DNA from 3 places in the Blautia sp. HCP3S3_G3 genome. Region 2 is predicted to be linked to each of the others. Evidence: riboswitches for the same ligand, from Rfam matches in the RefSeq annotation. Region 2 holds a riboswitch; each other region holds the start of a gene.
The links. Region 2 has a riboswitch for thiamine pyrophosphate ahead of thiC (phosphomethylpyrimidine synthase ThiC). Riboswitches for the same ligand answer to the same signal wherever they lie in the genome.
Positions count from the first base shown of each region.

Region 1: another riboswitch for thiamine pyrophosphate. It lies ahead of thiW (energy coupling factor transporter S component ThiW); the one in region 2 lies ahead of thiC (phosphomethylpyrimidine synthase ThiC).
Region 3: another riboswitch for thiamine pyrophosphate. It lies ahead of ACTNEW_RS01620 (thiamine-binding protein); the one in region 2 lies ahead of thiC (phosphomethylpyrimidine synthase ThiC).

Region 1 is NZ_JBQHXR010000018.1:42,798-47,278, forward strand. It holds gene ACTNEW_RS12805 (pyridoxal phosphate-dependent aminotransferase) at 35-1,192, opposite strand; TPP riboswitch at 1,509-1,616, shown strand; gene thiW (energy coupling factor transporter S component ThiW) at 1,785-2,297, shown strand; gene thiM (hydroxyethylthiazole kinase) at 2,330-3,172, shown strand; gene ACTNEW_RS12820 (alanine/glycine:cation symporter family protein) at 3,406-4,481, opposite strand, start outside.
Region 2 is NZ_JBQHXR010000007.1:86,705-91,185, forward strand. It holds gene ACTNEW_RS08795 (ABC transporter substrate-binding protein) at 1-30, opposite strand, end outside; gene ACTNEW_RS08800 (hypothetical protein) at 297-581, opposite strand; gene thiC (phosphomethylpyrimidine synthase ThiC) at 603-1,913, opposite strand; TPP riboswitch at 2,188-2,295, opposite strand; gene ACTNEW_RS08810 (helix-turn-helix domain-containing protein) at 2,506-2,760, opposite strand; gene ACTNEW_RS08815 (SagB/ThcOx family dehydrogenase) at 2,891-3,673, opposite strand; gene ACTNEW_RS08820 (beta-galactosidase) at 3,826-4,481, opposite strand, start outside.
Region 3 is NZ_JBQHXR010000001.1:370,371-374,851, reverse strand. It holds gene ACTNEW_RS01635 (ABC transporter ATP-binding protein) at 1-101, opposite strand, end outside; gene ACTNEW_RS01630 (ABC transporter substrate-binding protein) at 127-1,083, opposite strand; gene ACTNEW_RS01625 (ABC transporter permease) at 1,118-1,888, opposite strand; gene ACTNEW_RS01620 (thiamine-binding protein) at 1,851-2,153, opposite strand; TPP riboswitch at 2,298-2,409, opposite strand; gene ACTNEW_RS01615 (hypothetical protein) at 2,370-2,582, opposite strand; gene ACTNEW_RS01610 (acyl-CoA thioesterase) at 2,590-3,024, opposite strand; gene ACTNEW_RS01605 (ZIP family metal transporter) at 3,275-4,057, opposite strand; gene ACTNEW_RS01600 (ATP-binding protein) at 4,091-4,481, opposite strand, start outside.

The sequences.
Region 1 (4,481 bases), on a different contig from region 2:
GTATGTAAAGTATGTGTTTCTGTACGGTCTGTTATCAGATTCCGCTGACACGGATGGCTTTGATCACTTCTTGGATCTTTTCCGGAGGGAGTACCAGTGCGAAGCGGACATAACCTTCTCCGTGAGGACCGAAACTTGCTCCTGGTGTGACGATGACGCCTGCTTTTTCCATAAGTTCCATGCAGAATTCCATGCTGTCTGTGCGTCCGCCGGGGATTTTGGCCCATACAAACATGGTGCCTTTGCCGTTGGGGAGTTCCCATCCAATGCTGCGAAGACCGTCACAGAGGGCATCACGGCGTTTTTCGTAGTCCTGGCATTGGTCCTTTACACTTTCCAGAGGTCCGTTTAATGCGGCAATGGCAGCCTTCTGGATAGGCAGGAACATGCCGAAATCAATCTGGCTGCGAAGTTTGCGAAGAGCAGCGATCACGTCAGGTCTTCCGACAAGAAAACTGATTCTTGCACCGGTCACATTAAATGATTTGGAGAGACTGAAAAATTCTACACCAACTTCCCGTGCTCCGGGAGTGGAAAGAAAACTTCCGCCGTATGCGTCGTCAAAAATAATATCACTGTAAGCATTGTCATGAATGATCAGGATATCATATTTCTTTGCAAACGCAACAATTTCTTCGTAGAGTCCTGGTGACGCAATGCTTCCTACCGGGTTGGAAGGCAGGGAGACGATCATGTATTTGGCTTTCCGGGCAACGTCTTCCGGAATGTCTTCTACATAGGGAAGAAAGTCATGTTCTGCAGTCAGCGGGTAATAATAGGGAACGGCACCGCCCAGCAGACTTCCGGCAGCAAATACCGGATAGCAGGGATCAGGAAGAAGTACGGTGTCGCCCTCGTCACAGAGCGTCATTCCAAGGTGTCCCATTCCCTCCTGGCTGCCGTATACAGACATGACCATATCCGGGGTAATTTCCACCTGGAAACGTTTCCGGTAATAGCTGCAGACGGCGTCCAGAAGCTCCGGAAGATCGCGGAGACTGTATCTCCAGTTGGCATCATCTGAAGCTGCTTCAATCAGCGCCTTTTTGATATGTTCCGGCGTGGTGAAATCCGGTGTTCCCACGCTCATGTTATAAATTTTTCTGCCCTGGGCTTCCAGTTCCAGTCGCCGGTTATTCAGGGCTGCAAAAATTTCATTTCCAAACAAATCCAGTCTTTTGGAAAATTGCATCGTATGTATCCTTCTTTCTACTTTTTATGGAAATATCTGCCTGCACAGACATTACTTATGATGAGCCAGTGATGAGCCAGAGCGTGCAGATGACGGAAATGAATGTTCAGACACGCTCTAAATCAGAGTCAGTCTTTATTCTAACATTTCAGGGGCTGGAAAACAAGGAAATTTTCGCAACCTGGTATCAGGGTAAAATTATCGAAATCTGGCATCAGGAGTAAAATTTTTTTGGGGGATTTTTCTGGTCAGAATCGTAGGATTTTCAGGTTTGGAATTTGGGGCTTGCAATTCCCGGATGATTTGTTATAATGAGGAATGAAAAACGGGGTGCTCATAGAAATGGGCTGAGAGAAAGCGGAAGCTTTTAACCCATAACCTGATTTGGATAATGCCAACGTAGGGAAACAGTAAGCGGAGTTGTTGCGCAGAATACCTTAATTGGTGTTTGGCGCATTTTTTACGCTTTCGAGCGGCAAATTGGGGGCACCACCTTGGGCCGCTATAGGAAAAATGATGCGGAGAATTCTGCATTCATAATCGCCGGATGACCGGTGAAGGCGCTGAAATATAAGGAAAAGAGGAAAAAATTATGAAGAACTCAAACACAAAGAAAATCGCACTGACTGCAATTTTTGCAGCAATCGCAGTCGTTGGATCTACATTTTCCATTCCTGTATTCGGCTCCAAATGCGCGCCGGTGCAGCATCTGGTGAATGTACTCTGCGGCATTTTGCTGGGACCATGGTGGGCACTTGCAGCAGCATTTATTGCCAGTCTGATCCGGAATCTTCTGGGACTGGGAACACTCCTTGCATTTCCGGGCAGTATGTGCGGTGCCTTTCTTGCAGGATTTCTGTACAGAAAGATGAAAGCGCTTCCGGCCGCTTATGTGGGAGAAGTATTTGGAACAGCAATTATCGGAGGAATGCTTTCCTATCCGATTTCTGCATTTATTCTTGGAAATGAGAGTGCAGCATTATTTACTTTTGTGGTACCGTTTCTGATCAGTACAGTGGGCGGTACACTGATTGCGGTCGTGATTACCTTAGCCCTTAAAAATGTGGGTGTACTGGAAAATATGAAAGCACAACTGAACTCATAACGTGCATCAGAAGAGGAAAGGATGGGGAAGACATGGCGGAGCTTACGTCGGAAAAAATATGTGATTTCTGGACAGCAATACAGGAAGAACGGCCTGTGATCCACTGTATCACCAACATGGTCACAGTCAACGATTGTGCGAATATCCTTCTGGCAGCGGGAGCATCGCCTGTTATGGCCCATCATCCTCTGGAAGCGGCAGAAGTGACAGAGGGCTGCCGGGCGCTGGTGTGCAATCTGGGTGCCACGGAATCCTTTGATGCCATGCTTGCAGCTGCAGAGAGAGCCGTAGAAATCGGTCATCCTGTGGTGCTTGATCCGGTAGGAGTATCTGGTTCCTCTTATCGAAGAAGTCTTTGCTTTGAACTGATGAATCATGCAAACCCCTCTGTGATACGGGGGAATCTTTCGGAAATCAGGGCACTTGTTACCGGCAGTCGTACAGCAGCCGGGGTAGATGCGGCAATGGAGGACCGGATTCAGGAAGGAGTTCCTGAGAATACCATGCAGGTGGTACGGACACTTGCACAAAACCGCGGAACGATTGTGATTGCTTCCGGAGAAACGGATGTGATATCCGATGGAGAAACGGTTTATACTGTACATAATGGAAGCAGGATGATGTCCAGGATCACCGGTTCCGGATGTATGGCTTCTTCTCTTCTTGGAGCATTCCTGAGTATAGAGAGTTCTCTGGAATCCGCCGCGGCTGCCTGTACGGTCATGGGAATCTGTGGGGAGATTGCCCGGAGGAGAACAAGGGAATTGAGAGCCGGAACAGGTACTTACCGTACAGAACTGATCGATGCGGTATCCCTTTTGAAAAGGGCGCAGATTAAAGAAATGATGCGTGTGGGACAAATACGAAAAAAATGATTTATAAAGTGTATAACGTACCAGAGCGTGTTTGAAAAGTCGGAAAGCAACTTTCAAACACGCTCTGGACAAAAGAAGGATTTTCGGAGTAAACAGGTTCCGAAAATCCTTCTTTTTATATCGTAATAAAATAATGGGACTGTGAAAGCGTTGCTTTATTGGAGCTGTTTTTCCGCCCTGAAGAAAGCGTTGCTTTATTGGAGCTGTTTTTCCGCCCTGAAGAAAGCGTTGCTTTATTGAAGATGTTTTTCCGCTTTGAAGAAAGCTTTTGTTTCTTTTGCAACCACTCCGCTTAATGCAAACAATGCGATCATGTTCGGGAGTGCCATCAGACCATTGAAGATATCAGCAATCGTCCAGACAGCACTGACTGTCATATATGGTCCGATAAATACGGCAAGAATATAGATCCAGCGGTAAGCCATAACCGGTTTCTGATTTCCGCCTGTGAGATATTCCAGGCAGCGTTCGCTGTAGTAATCCCATCCGAGAATGGTAGTAAAAGCAAAAAATACAAGACAGATCATCAGAATAAAGCTGGAGATCTGAGGCGGGATCGGAAGACCATTCTGGAATGCATAGGTGGTAACCTGAACGCCTTCCAGACCTTCTACCTGCCATGCGCCGGTAAGGACAATGGAAAGACCGGTAAGTGTACAGATGATAATGGTATCAATAAAAGTTCCGGTCATGCTGACCAGACCCTGACGTACCGGCTCTTTTGTCTGAGCGGCAGCAGCAGCGATCGGAGCACTTCCGAGGCCAGCTTCATTGGAAAAGATACCTCTTGCAACACCTTTCTGCATGGAAACAATCATGGTTCCCACAACGCCGCCGGTCACTGCAGAAGGATTGAACGCACCTTTTACGATAGCTGTAACGGCTTCCGGAACAGCGGTGATGTTGAAAAGAATCAGGGCAATACTGAAAATAAAATAGATCACTGCCATAAATGGTACAACAACCTGGCTGACGCTGGCGATACGTTTGATTCCGCCAATGAGAACGGCTGCAACACAAAATGCCAGGATCAGGGAGGAAATCACAACTGCCCAGGAATATTCTCCAAGGAACGGGATGGTAATACAGTTGGATTTGGTCGGATCAAAGAAATTCTGTACAGCACTGGCAATTCCATTTACCTGGCTGAAAGTACCGATACCAAACAGACCGACACAGACACCGAAAAATGCAAACATTTTTGCCAGCCATTTCCAGTTTTTGCCCATACCCTGTTCTATGTAATAGAAAGGACCACCAAGGCTGTGATTGTTCTCATCAATGACTCTGTATTTGACTGCGAGCAGGC
Region 2 (4,481 bases):
TCCCATTGCTGTAAGTTTTCTCATTTTCATGTTCTACCTCTCCTTTACATTTGATAATAACTTGTTATCGTTCCTGATTCTTTTATTTTAGTTTTCAGCAGACTTTTTCTCCATAGTAAAAAATCAAGAAACGTGTAAAAAATTCAAGAACATGAAATGTACTTTTTTATTTTATACAGAAAAATATCGGACATATTCTTATTTGATTTTCGCGAAAAAAGGTCATATTTTCCACAATAACAGGAAAATCATGACCTTTTAAGCAGTTACCCTTATATGTATGACAGAAGAAATCGTCAGTCTTCCAAGCCGGCAAAGAACAATTCGTAAAAATCATCTTCACCTTCCAGCATAGGGGAATTCTCTCCGCCGCCGTTAGTGCTCCTCTTCATTGCCGCATAAAATTCCTCCCCGGCATTGATCAGATCCATATCATAGACCGGATACCCAAGTTCCCGACATTTTCTGCAAAATGCTGCAACCGGATGTGCATCCTCCCTGGTAGCAAGAAATTCATTTCTCAGATTTTTATCAGACAGAGCTTTTTGTTTGATCTCATCCAGCATTTCCGCAATTTCCATAGCAGATTCCTTCCTTATATATCATTCATCAAAAATCGTGACGATTTCTCCATCCAGAATACGGTTGGTATTCTTTACAGCACAGAAATTACCGCACATACTGCAGGTATCTTCTTTTTCCGGTTTTGCCTCCGCACGGTAGCGTCTTGCTTTCTCCGGATCCATACTGAGACGGAACATTTCTTCCCAGTCAAGACGTTTTCTGGCTTCACTCATCTGATAGTCCCAGTCTGCTGCACCCGGAATTCCCTTGGCAATATCTGCAGCATGAGCTGCAATCTTGGCTGCAATGATTCCTTCTTTTACATCAGCTGCGTTTGGCAGACGAAGATGTTCCGCAGGAGTCACATAGCACAGAAATGCTGCACCGGAAGCTGCCGCAATGGCTCCGCCGATGGCTGATGTAATATGATCATAGCCCGGTGCCACATCTGTTACAAGAGGCCCAAGTACATAGAACGGCGCACCATGACAGAGTGTCTTCTGGATTTCCATATTGGCTGCGATCTGGTTCATCGGCATATGTCCCGGTCCTTCGATCATCACCTGAACATCTTTTTCCCATGCGCGTTTTGTCAGTTCTCCAAGAGTAATCAGCTCCTCAATCTGGGCAGTATCTGTGGCATCTGCAAGACATCCCGGACGGCAGGCATCTCCAAGGCTCATTGTGATATCATACTCTCTGCAGATATCCAGAATCTCATCATAATGTTCATAGAACGGATTCTCTTTTCCGGTCATTTCCATCCATGCAAACATAATGGACCCGCCTCTGGAAACAATATTCATCAGTCTCTTGTTTTTCTTAAAGCGCTCTGCAGTAGCGCGGTTCATACCGCAGTGGATAGTCATAAAATCCACGCCGTCTTCCGCATGCATGCGCACAATGTCGATCCACTCTTCTGAAGTAATTTTGCCCAGTGCTTTGTGGTAATACACAACTGCATCATAAATAGGAACGGTTCCGATCATCGCCGGACATTCTTCTGTCAGCTTGCGGCGAAAACTTCTGGTATCACCGTAGGAGCTCAGATCCATAATCGCTTCTGCGCCCATTTCCACTGCGGAACGAACTTTTTCATATTCCATATCGACGTCTTTCCAGTCACGGGAAACACCCAGATTTACATTGATCTTTGTCGTCAGTTTTGCGCCTACGCCGCTGGGGCTCAGGCTTTTGTGATTCTTATTGCACGGAATGATGACTTCTCCTTTTGCAATCAGTTTTCTTAATTCTTCCGCATCCCAGTGTTCTTTCTCTGCTACAATTTTCATCTGTGGAGTAATGATTCCCTGTTTTGCGGCGCCCATCTGTGTTGTGTAATCTGACATTGTTTTGTCCTCCTTTTTTCTGACAGAAGGTGGTGCCCCCAATCTGCCTTTTACATTTCTGTATTCTTCATTTTTATATAAAAATCCGGTACTCACCAATCATTGCCTGCAGTCATGCTCTGATCACTGCCGGTTATCCGGAATTTTTATCATGATATTTCCTCTTCGTTGCAGTGCACTCCCGCCCGGAGTTTTTTTATATTACACGAAAATGCGGAGCGCTTTCCTGTAATATAAAAAAAACTGCAGTATGCCAAATCACACACTGCAGTTAATGAAATCTTTATTAACTCCCTACGTTGGCATTATCCAAATCAGGTTACGGGTCAAAGCGATACAGCTTACTCTCAGCCTGCTTCCACAAGCTCCCCTTTTTTAATTATTTCTATTTTAGCACTCCCCCTGCGGCAAGTCAATATTCCTTTCTAATCGCCGCATACGGCTGTACGCATCAGCATGATTTTTTCATATACCGTAAATCCAATACCAATCCAGATAATGAAAAAAGCAATAAAACGATTGCGGTTCATCTCTTCATGGAAATAAAAAATGCAGAATAACATACATCATCGTATATTATCCTGCAGCTTTTCTATTTTTCCTTATCCTGTATTTCCAGAAGTTCTCCGACTTCCACTCCAAGAACCTCTGCAAAAATATACAGTTCATAATCTGCCACGAAACGCATTCCGCTTTCAATTCTGCTGATGCTGTCCCGTTCCATTACAACTCCCTTCACCTGCAGTCTCGCTGCAAGTTCACTCTGGGATAGTCTGTTTTTTCTGCGAAATTTCCGGATCTGTTCTCCACTCACATTCTTCTTTCCCTGATAATCGTAAATCTTCATATTTCCTCCGGATTCTACACATTGTGCTAATGTTCAACAATTTTCTTGACATTAGCACAATTTTCCAGAGAAAATGTGTTAATACTCTGCATCGGTCCAAAAAAGTCCGTGGGGATATGTCAAATACTATTTATTTTCTTCCAACCGGAGCAACATAGATTGCAAATTCATCATCCATTTCACCGGAAGGTCCTCCCGGGAAACCAAGCAAATCATCCAGAAGATCCTGATTATACGCTCCCACTGCACAGGTTCCGCATCCAATTGCTTCACAGGCAAGATACAGATTCTCACAAACATGTCCTGCATCCATCAGCATATATCTGTGTGCTTTCATCCCATAACGCCATTCTGTCCGATAGGGAATCACACTCCAGACAAAGGTTACCGGAGCAGTTCCGGCAAATTTCTGACCTGCCAGTGCTTCCGTCAGTTCTTCCATATAATCCGGTCTGTCCTCCCATAATTCCAGACTATGTCCGGATGGAAGATAGTGATAGATTCCGGCCGGAATCCCCTCTATCTGATGAATAAACAGATATGTTTCCATAGCATGCCTGGAGCCTGCTGACGGTACATTCCGTAATGTTACCTGCTTCATTTTTCCGGCAAAATGACGAATTCCCTGTGTCGCCCACAGAAGAAATGACAGTTCTTTCTGAGTCAGGTTCTCATCTTTATATGTACGGCAGCTTTCTCTCTCCTGTATCAGTTCAAACAGGTTTTTCTCCTGCACAATGTCCTCAAAATCCAACGGGAGTTCCAGCACACTGCTCCCCTTTCCCTCTTTCACAGGTGCCGGAAAAGGCAGTTTCTGCTCCTGGTCAGTAGGTTCCAGACCAGCGTCTGCAGGCGAATATCCTTTCATCATTTCTCTGTGTTTCAGGATTTCATATCTTGTTTTATCATTCATAAAAAATCTCCCTTCTGACGTGCCGGATGTTTTGATGCTTTTCACCATTGTGCAGTATGCATTTGGTCTGTCATCCGTTTTATGAATGCAGTATATCGGATTTGCATGCGAAATTCAACAAGGAGAGGCCACTGGGGACAAACAAAATTCCACTATTTCCCGTCCCCAACAGCACGGATAATCCGCACATCATACTTCTTCAGTATTTCACCAGTTTTGACTGTTTCCCCTGTCAGGGCATCTGTGTTTCCTGCCAGACAGGACGGAATCTCTATTTCCTCATCTCTGAAATTCATGACAAAGTAGAATTTACAATCATCTGCTTTTCTGCAGGTCACCTCAAGTTCCGTTTCTTCGCCAATCACAGGAGTTACTCCTGCATCTGCGGCAGCCATTCCAAGCACCCTGGCAACGCCCGCTTCTTCCATGTCTGTTCCGATGTAGTAAACCTGCCCATTGCCGAAATGATTTCTGGTCACTGCAGGTGTTCCTGCATAAAAATTACTTTCATATTTCGCCAGGCACTCTGCACCTTCCAGATGCATCAAATCACTCACGATTCTGGATTTCGCTTCACTTCCGTCATCAAACACTACTTTATTAAACTGTTCCGGAGCGAGGGCATCCACTTCTTCCACCCATACGCCGGCCAGATCTTTCAGCGGTCCGGGATAACCACCGAGATATACATTGTCCGATTCTCCAACAATTCCACTCATATAAGTTGTCACAAGCACCCCGCCGTTTTTCACATAATTCTCAAGTGCTTCCTTCATTCCTTCTTTGACCATATAAAGAACAGGTGCAA
Region 3 (4,481 bases), on a different contig from region 2:
AGACATACCAGTTCTCCCTCATGAAGAGTCACATTGACATTCTGTATGATTTTCCTGCCGTCAAAGGATTTGCTGACATTTTTTACGATTAGTTCTGACATCTCTCAAAACCTTTCTGATTCGAGATTATTCCGGAAGGTAATCATTGGAAAATCCGGTATTCTCCGGAATTTCATCTTCTACCAGTTCATTCTCATTCAGCCACTGATAAAAACCGTTCCATCTTTCCGGATCAATATATCCCCACTGTTCTACCTCAGCTTTATACTGTTCTGACAGATAATTCTGACTTGCCACAGTAAGCTCCTGATCAAGCTCAGGAGCAGCTTCACAGAGAATTTCTGCAGCTTCTTCCGGATTTTCGATTGCATATTCATATCCATCTCTCAGTGCTGTCAGGAACTTCTTTGCAGTTTCCGGTTCACTGGCAAGGAAATCATTATTTGCGATTACAACAGGTGTATAATAGTCAAATACCGGGTTAATATCTTTAAATGCAAAATAATCTGTCTCCAGACCTTCCAGTTCCATCTTAACGCCTGCCCATCCGTAGAAAATCCAGATAGCATCCACAGATTTTGACTGCAGTGCGGAAACTTCATCGGTAACAGTACTTGGAATCATTTCTACCTTGCTGTAATCACCGCCGTCCTCTTCTACTACGTTCTGAATCATTGCTTTTTCCACAGGACTGTCCCAGGTCGCATATTTCTTTCCTTCCATTCCCCTGGGAGTATCCATTCCCTCTCCTTTTCGCGATACAATTCCTGAGGTATTATGCTGGATCAATGCAGCTACAGCAGTAGTCGGAAGAACATTTTCCCCTGCCACCCCAGGCGCCATCGTATCCTGGAAAGAAACACCGAACTGTGCCTTTCCGGATGCTACCAGAGCATCTGCACCATCTTCCGGCGGCTGGACAATTTCTACTTCCAGGCCCTGTTCTTCAAAAAATCCCTGACTCTCAGCCACATAGAGTCCTGTATGATTCGTATTCGGAGTCCAGTCCAGAACAAATGTGATTTTCTCGGTCTCTGCTTCTTCCGCATAAACCGGAACTGCACTCATCATGGAAACGGTCATTGCTGCAGCCATTCCTGCTGCCATTATTTTCTTTTTATTCATTTTTTGTATCCTCCCATGGCATACATTTTTTCTGTAAAAAATCCACCAGCTTCATCAGAAGCAGACTGATCAGTGAAATTAAAAAAATTACTGCGAACATTTTGTCAAAGGAAAATGCCTTTTTAACCCTGGTCATATAAACTCCCAGTCCTGAAAATCCACCAAGCCACTCAGAAATCACCGCACCTACGACAGAATATGCAACGGAGATCCGAAGGCTTGCAAAAAACTGTCCCATAGACCCCGGAAGTTTCACATAACGGAAAATCTGAAATTCCGAAGCTCCCATGGAACGCAGCAGATTCATGGTATCCTTATCTGCACTCCGGAATCCATCCAAAACTCCCACCGTAACAGGGAAGAATGTGGCAATTACGATCAGAATGATTTTCGGCAGCATTTCATAACCGAACCATAATACCAGAAGCGGTGCCACAGCCACTGTCGGAATCGTCTGAGTCAGCACGACAAGCGGATAAAATGCCTTATAAAGCACCTCAAACCTGTCCATCAGAACTGCCATAACAAAACCAAATGAAACACCGCAGGCAAGTCCGATAAACGCTTCCAGAAGGGTGACTTTTGCATTTTCCATCAGAAGCGGAAACTCCTGGATAAATGCTTTTACTACCTGTACCGGAGACGGAAGCATGTAGCCCGGAACAATTCCAAGAGCCGATACCGTCTGCCAGATTATCAGGAGAATCAGAATCGCAGCAATCGTATTAATCTTCGAGGTGATGCTTTGAAACTTTTTTCTCAATGGTGAGCACCTCTCCTTCCGGACGATAGGTGACTTTGATATAAGCTGCTACAGAAGGAGCTCCTGCTTTGATTGCGATGTGCTGGCATTCTTTTACGATGTCCATCAATTCATCATAATCTCCTTCAATTGCAGTCTCAAAAGGTCCCACATAACAGTTCAGCCCTGTGCTTTTGATGTAGGCAATCACCTCATCTACCACACGGATCAGTTCTTCATCATCTTTTGCTTCAGGAAGTACCTGAATTGCTACACTTGCGTTCATTTTGTTTCCTCCTTTTCTTTGCCCGCGAAAAAAACACTGCCCGGAGGGCTTTTTATATCGCAGGAAAATGCAGAACAGTTCCTGTTCCATACAATAAAAAAGCTCCTGCAAGGCAGATACCGCGGGAGCTGATTCATCCATTACAGAGCTTCTGACGCTCATCCCTCCGCTGGCATTACCCAGATCAGGTTGTAGGGTCCGATACGAATACGGTATCTATCTCAGCCGGTCTTCACCAGCACCCCTGTAAATGATTATTTGATTAACTACTTTACCACGACTGGACAAAATGTCAAGCACATTTTCACAAAGTGCGTTTGACAGCACATTTCCCGGAGAGTGTTTGATATTTCTCAGAGTGTGTTTGAAACTTTCCCAAAGTGTGCTTGAAACTTTCCCAGAGTGTGTTTGAAACTTGCTTTCCGACAGATGTGTGTCACAATTTATCGGAAATTTCCATCAAACCTTCAAAAATCCTGTGGATTTCCGGATAAGAACGTTTTAAGGAAAGCGGTCTGCCCTCCGGAGTTAGGAAACAATGTCTTGTGTATCCGGTACAGCGCACTTCTCCTGTTTCTTTGTCTCTGACTGTATAAGCAAGCTGAAGCCGGATGCCATTATAAGCAACTACCTTCGTATCAATCAGTACCCTGTCTGAATAATGAGTCATGGTTTTGTACTCCGCATTTGCCTCCAGAACAGGACTCATTACTCCGCATTCTTCCATCTCCCGGTAGCCAAATCCTATCTCTTCCAGCACGTATGTGCGCGCTTCCTCAAACCACCGGATATAGTTGGAATGATGTACAATGCCCATCTGATCCGTCTCATAATACTGAACTTTATGTTCATACGGCTTAATTTCTGCCATCTTATCTGTCATATTTCCTGTGGAATTTTCCGTCTTATTTTCCGCCATATTTTCGCTCATACTTCCTATCTTATTTTCTGCCATATATTTCACCCTGTTTTCTTTTACATATCTATCTTTTTTTCTTAAAGCGTGTTTGAACATTCATTCCAGACATCTGCATCCTGCTCCTTTTTTTATTTCTCACGCCCTTATAATTATGCCTCCCGATGCAGTCTGTATGTTATGTTGTTATCAACCAGAAACATCCTTACCCGAGTGCCACATCCAGCGCCAGCATCACTGTAAAACCGACAGTAAAAAAGACGGTTCCCAGATTGGAATGATGCCCTACTGACATTTCCGGAATCAGTTCTTCCACTACTACATACAGCATCGCACCGGCTGCAAAACTGAGAAGATACGGAAGAATCGGAACGATCAGACTCGCACCCCACATTGTAAGAAGTGCAGCCACCGGCTCTACGATTCCAGACAGTGCTCCATGTAAAAAAGCCTTCTGCTTACTCATTCCTTCTGCCCGAAGAGGCATGGAGATAATCGCTCCCTCCGGGAAGTTCTGAATCGCGATTCCAATGGATAATGCAAGTGCTCCCGCCATTGTGATCGTATCATTTCCTGCCATCCATCCGGCATATAAAACACCGACTGCCATACCTTCCGGAATATTGTGAAGGGTAACAGCCAGTACCAGCATGGTTGTTTTTTTTAGACTCGATTTTGGTCCTTCCGGCTCCTCACTGCTCTGGTGTAAATGCGGAATAATCCGGTCCAGCAAAAGCAAAAACAGCACTCCCAGCCACACACCGGCAACCGCCGGAACAAACGCCCAGCTTCCCATTGTTTCTGCCTGTTCCATAGCCGGAATCAGAAGACTCCAGACAGATGCCGCCACCATTACTCCGGCTGCAAATCCTGTCAGCGCTCTCTGTACCGATACATTCAGTTTTCCTTTCATAAACAGCACACAGGCTGCTCCCAGCGCAGTTCCCATAAACGGAATCATCACGCCTCGAAATACTTCCATATTCATTGTTTCCTCACCCTCCAGTACATAGTTATTTTCTTACAAAGCTTCAATTCTTTTCCGGATTTCCGTACTCACATCTTCAAAAAGCATCTCTTTATTATACTGATAATATCGTTCGCATTCATATTCCTGCAGGAACCGGATACTGTAAAAATCTGTATTCAGATCCGCAATAAATACAACCATTTCCTGGCTGTTCAGAAATGCTGTTTCCATGAAATCGAACGTATTTTCCAGAACATTTCCTGCCTGGTCAAACAGGATGTCGAGTGCTCTTCGATCCATGGAAAATTCCTGTTTCATAATCTCAAAAGCGCTTCTGCCATCTGCATTTCCCGCTTCCGCCACTTTATTTTTATATTTGTTCAATACATCCAGAGCCCTGCGATAACAGCGGTCTTCCCGGCGATTCAGAAGCTCCGCAGTA